DNA from 2 places in the Isoptericola sp. S6320L genome. Region 1 is predicted to be linked to the other one. Evidence: predicted binding sites of a transcription regulator. Region 1 holds the regulator's gene; the other holds the start of a gene.
What was found. The regulator HspR, encoded in region 1, represses chaperone genes until heat shock. The targets are predictions, from matches to a motif close to AAGTTGAGTCNNNNNGACTCAACTT.

Region 1 (2,196 bases):
CCGCATCGGTGACAAGGTGGTCCGGGCCGCCCGCGTGGGCGTCGTCGGACCCGAGTGACGACGGTGGGCGCGGCCCTCGGCCTCGCCGAGGGTCGCGCCCACCGCGTCCGATCAGACCAGGAAGGGACGTCGTGACCGGTCAGGACTGGATCGAGAAGGACTTCTACGCCGCGCTCGGCGTCCCCAAGGACGCCGACCAGGCGGCCATCAAGAAGGCGTACCGCAAGCTGGCGCGCCAGTACCACCCGGACCAGAACCCGGGCGACGCCTCCGCCGAGTCCCGGTTCAAGGAGATCGGCGAGGCCTACTCGGTGCTGTCCGACAGCGAGCAGCGCCAGCAGTACGACGCCGTGCGGTCGATGGCGGGCGGCGGCGCACGCTTCAACGCCGGTCCCGGCGGCGCGTCCGGCGGGTTCGAGGACGTCTTCAGCTCGATGTTCGGCGGCGCCGGCGGCGCGCGCCCCGGAGCCCGGCCCCAGTACCAGCAGTACCAGTCCGGCGGGGCGGGGTTCGAGGACATCCTCGGCTCCATGTTCGGCGGCAGCATGGGCGGCGGACGCCCGGCCGGGTTCGGCGGGCCGCAGCAGCGCAAGGGGGCCGACGTCGAGACGCGCGCCACGCTCCCGTTCCGTGCCGCCGTGGAGGGCACCACGGTCGAGCTGACCGTGGACGGCAAGAAGATCACGGCGCGCATCCCGGCCGGCGTGCACGACGGGCAGAAGATCCGGCTGCGCGGCAAGGGTCGTCCGGGATCGGCCGGCGGTCCGGCGGGCGACCTGCTCATCGTGGTGCACGTGACCGAGCACCCCGTGTTCTCGATCGACGGCGCGAACCTGCGCATGACCCTGCCGGTCACCTTCGCGGAGGCCGCGCTGGGCACCACCGTGGAGGTGCCGACGATGTCGGGCGAGACGGTGCGGCTCAAGGTGCCGTCGGGGACGCCGTCGGGCCGGGTGCTGCGCGTCAAGGGCCGTGGCGTGGCGACGACCAAGCGCACCGGCGACCTGCTCGTCACCGTGCAGGTCGTGGTGCCGCAGAAGCTGAGCCGGGCGGCGAGGAAGGCGCTGGAGGACTTCGCCGCGGAGGCCGACGGCGAGGACGTCCGCGCCGAGCTCGCGGCCAAGGCCGCCCAGTAAGGTCGGGTCCGCCGGACCACGACGGGAGCGAAGGAGGTCCAGATGGTCACCGACGACGCACCCGTGCTGACGGTCTCGCAGGCCGCGCAGCTCACGGGCATGCACCCGCAGACCCTGCGCCAGTACGACCGGCTCGGGCTGGTCACGCCGCGGCGCACGCGCGGCCGCGGACGGCGCTACTCCCGCCGCGACGTCGCCCGGCTGCTCGAGGTGCAGCACCTCGCGCAGGACGAGGGGATCAACCTTGCCGGGGTCAAGCGGATCCTCGACCTCGAGCAGCACGTCGCGGTGCTGGAGCACCGGCTCCACGAGCTGGCGAGCCTCCTGGCGGAGCGCGAGCGTGCGGAGGGGCGCGTGTTCGCCGCCGGCACGGGCGGCGACGTCGTGGCGGTGCAGCGGGGGCAGCGCGTGCGGCGCACGGAGCTGTACGTCGAGTCGCGCCGCGAGCAGGGCGGTGCGCTGGTCCTCTGGCGCCCGACGCCGCACCGGGACTGAGGGCATGCTTTCCGGCATGACATTCTTTCGTTAATGAATTCTTCTCTGGTAAGGCTTTCCTTACTGTCGAGAGAATGTCGCCGCTACCTGTGCAGGATTCGAATTCGCGCCTATGATCGAGATATCGGCGACGACGAGACCTGACACGAGGAGCGGAATCATGAGCACCCTGATGGAGATGCCCGAGGTCACCAGCTGCACCGTGGACGGCTGCAGCTACAACCATGACCACGACTGTCATGCAGGGGCCGTGACGATCGCGGGCGTGCCGGGCGACGCCTCCTGCGCCACGTTCATCCCGCTCAGCACCAAGGGCGGGCTCGAGAAGGTCGTCGCGCACGTCGGTGCCTGCCAGCGCACGGACTGCGTCCACAACGAGGACCTCGAGTGCGCCGCCAGCGCCATCCGCGTCGGTGCCGGACCGCAGGACCCGAGCCACGCGGACTGCCTCACGTTCGCCACGACCTGACCGGTCGGGACGCGACGAGGGCCCCGGACTCCACTGTCCGGGGCCCTCGTCGCGGCTCAGGGACGGATCAGCGGCGCAGGTGCCGGATGAGCTCGA
Region 2 (2,196 bases), on a different contig from region 1:
GGCAGGGGCAGGGTGCGTGCCTCGAAGCCGTCGCCCAGCAGGTCGGGGCGCCAGGCGGTCGGCTCCGGGGACACGGGTGTGGCAGGACCGGGTGCGGCGGGGCCGGGTGCGGACGTCATCCCGCCGAGCCTACTCAGCGGGGCTGGTCGGGTCGCTCGCCGGGGGCTCCGGGGTCCTCCGGCGCGCCACCCGGTGCGTCGGGCCGCTCGGGCGCCGGGTGCGGCGGCTCCGCCGGCGGCTGCGGGGAGGCGAGCGGCGGCTGGCCCGGCGCGGCCACGGGCGGCTGGCCCAGCGGCGGCGCGGGCTGGGGCGGCGTGCCCCCGGGCGTGTACGGGTTGGGCGCCGACGCGCCGCCGGTGTGGCTGCCGGGTCCCGTCGCGTAGCTGCCGGTGCCCGTCGCGGCGGCGGTCCCGTCGCGGCGGTTGTTGCGCACCACCAGGACGGCGACGAGCGCGATGACGGCCAGGCCGACCACGACGCCGACGATCCACCAGGGGAACCCGCCGGAACCGAGCCCGCCGCCGGCGTCGCCACGGGCGTAGATCTCGGTGCTCTCGCCCATGGCGGGGCGCCACTCGACCGTGCTGCCCTCGACGGTGCCGTTCGTGTCGGTGATCTCGCCCGGGAACGTGACGGCCAGGCGGACGTCGAAGGCGTCCGCGACCCCGCCGGGCAGGGAGTCGAGCTGACCCGTGTCGTCGGTCATGTCCATGGTGCCGGCCACGACGTACTCGTCGCCCTCACGGGTGATGGACAGCTCGTCGGTGCCCGTACCGGACAGTTCCTCGATCGGGACGTCGGTGAACGTCATCGTGGTGCCGGTGTACTCGCCGTCCGCGTACGGCTCCTGGGTCGCGCCCTCCGGCAGGTCGCTGGCGATCTCGCCGCCGGCCTGGTCCCAGAGCTGCTGGGGGTCCATGCCCATGCTGGTGGCGAGCTCGTCGGAGAACCCCATGACGAGCGACCCCGAGACGGTGTCGTCCTCGGACAGCGTCATGTCCATGTCGACCTTCATGCAGCCGGCGAGGGCGAGCAGCCCCACCATGGCGAGCAGGGCGACGACGGCGGTGCGGAGGCGGCCTCGGCCTCGGGTGGGTGTCTGCACCTGTCCAGCATCACCCACGGAGGGGCGGGCGGCACGCGCTGGCGGCAGGACGTGCGCCCGACGGCCTGCGCGGCAGGGTTGAGTGGAATAGACTCAACTTTGCGGAGGTTGAACTCGGCAGCACCCCAGGAGCGGACACGGAGGACCCATGGACACCAAGTTCACGACGATGTCGCAGCAGGCCATCGGCGACGCCGTGCAGTCGGCGTCGGCGGCCGGCAACCCCCAGCTCGAGCCGGCCCACCTGCTGGCCGCGCTGCTGCAGCAGTCCGGCGGGGTCGCCGTCGGTCTCCTCGAGGCCGTCGGTGCCAACCCGCAGCAGATCGGTCAGAAGGTGCGCGCGGCGCTCGTCGCGCTGCCCACGGTGAGCGGCGAGGGCGTCGCCCAGCCGGCACCGTCCCGGCCGATGCAGTCCGTCCTGACCACCTCCGCGCAGGAGGCCGAGGGACTCGGCGACGAGTACGTCTCGACCGAGCACCTGCTCATCGCGCTGGCCGCCGGGCAGTCCTCGGCCGCGCAGGCGCTGACGGCGGCGGGGGCGACGGCCGACGCGCTGCGTGCCGCGCTGCCCGCGGTCCGCGGCTCCGGACGCGTCACCAGCCCCAACCCGGAGGGCACCTACAAGGCCCTGGAGCAGTACGGCACCGACCTCACCGCGCGCGCCCGGGACGGCAAGCTCGACCCGGTCATCGGCCGGGACGCCGAGATCCGGCGCGTCGTGCAGGTGCTGTCCCGCCGCACCAAGAACAACCCCGTGCTCATCGGCGAGCCCGGCGTCGGCAAGACGGCCGTCGTCGAAGGCCTGGCCCAGCGCATCGTCGCCGGCGACGTCCCGACGTCGCTGCAGGGCAAGCGCCTCGTCGCGCTGGACCTGGTCGGCATGGTCGCCGGCGCCAAGTACCGCGGCGAGTTCGAGGAACGGCTCAAGGCGGTCCTCGAGGAGATCGCCTCGTCCGACGGCGAGGTCGTCACCTTCATCGACGAGCTGCACACCGTCGTGGGCGCGGGCGCCGGCGGGGAAGGCGCCATGGACGCGGGCAACATGCTCAAGCCCATGCTCGCCCGTGGCGAGCTGCGGATGGTGGGCGCCA

Region 2: a site for HspR is predicted at 1,181-1,205, ahead of clpB (ATP-dependent chaperone ClpB). Genes of this name have one in related genera too.

The regions. Positions count from the first base shown of each region.
Region 1 covers NZ_JALKAT010000006.1:109,968-112,163, reverse strand. The annotation lists gene grpE (nucleotide exchange factor GrpE) at 1-58, shown strand, start outside; gene MWU57_RS05645 (DnaJ C-terminal domain-containing protein) at 132-1,136, shown strand; gene MWU57_RS05640 (heat shock protein transcriptional repressor HspR) at 1,179-1,631, shown strand; gene MWU57_RS05635 (DUF1540 domain-containing protein) at 1,792-2,100, shown strand; gene MWU57_RS05630 (hypothetical protein) at 2,168-2,196, opposite strand, start outside.
Region 2 covers NZ_JALKAT010000019.1:25,789-27,984, forward strand. The annotation lists gene MWU57_RS11470 (alpha/beta hydrolase) at 1-119, opposite strand, end outside; gene MWU57_RS11475 (hypothetical protein) at 134-1,105, opposite strand; gene clpB (ATP-dependent chaperone ClpB) at 1,254-2,196, shown strand, end outside.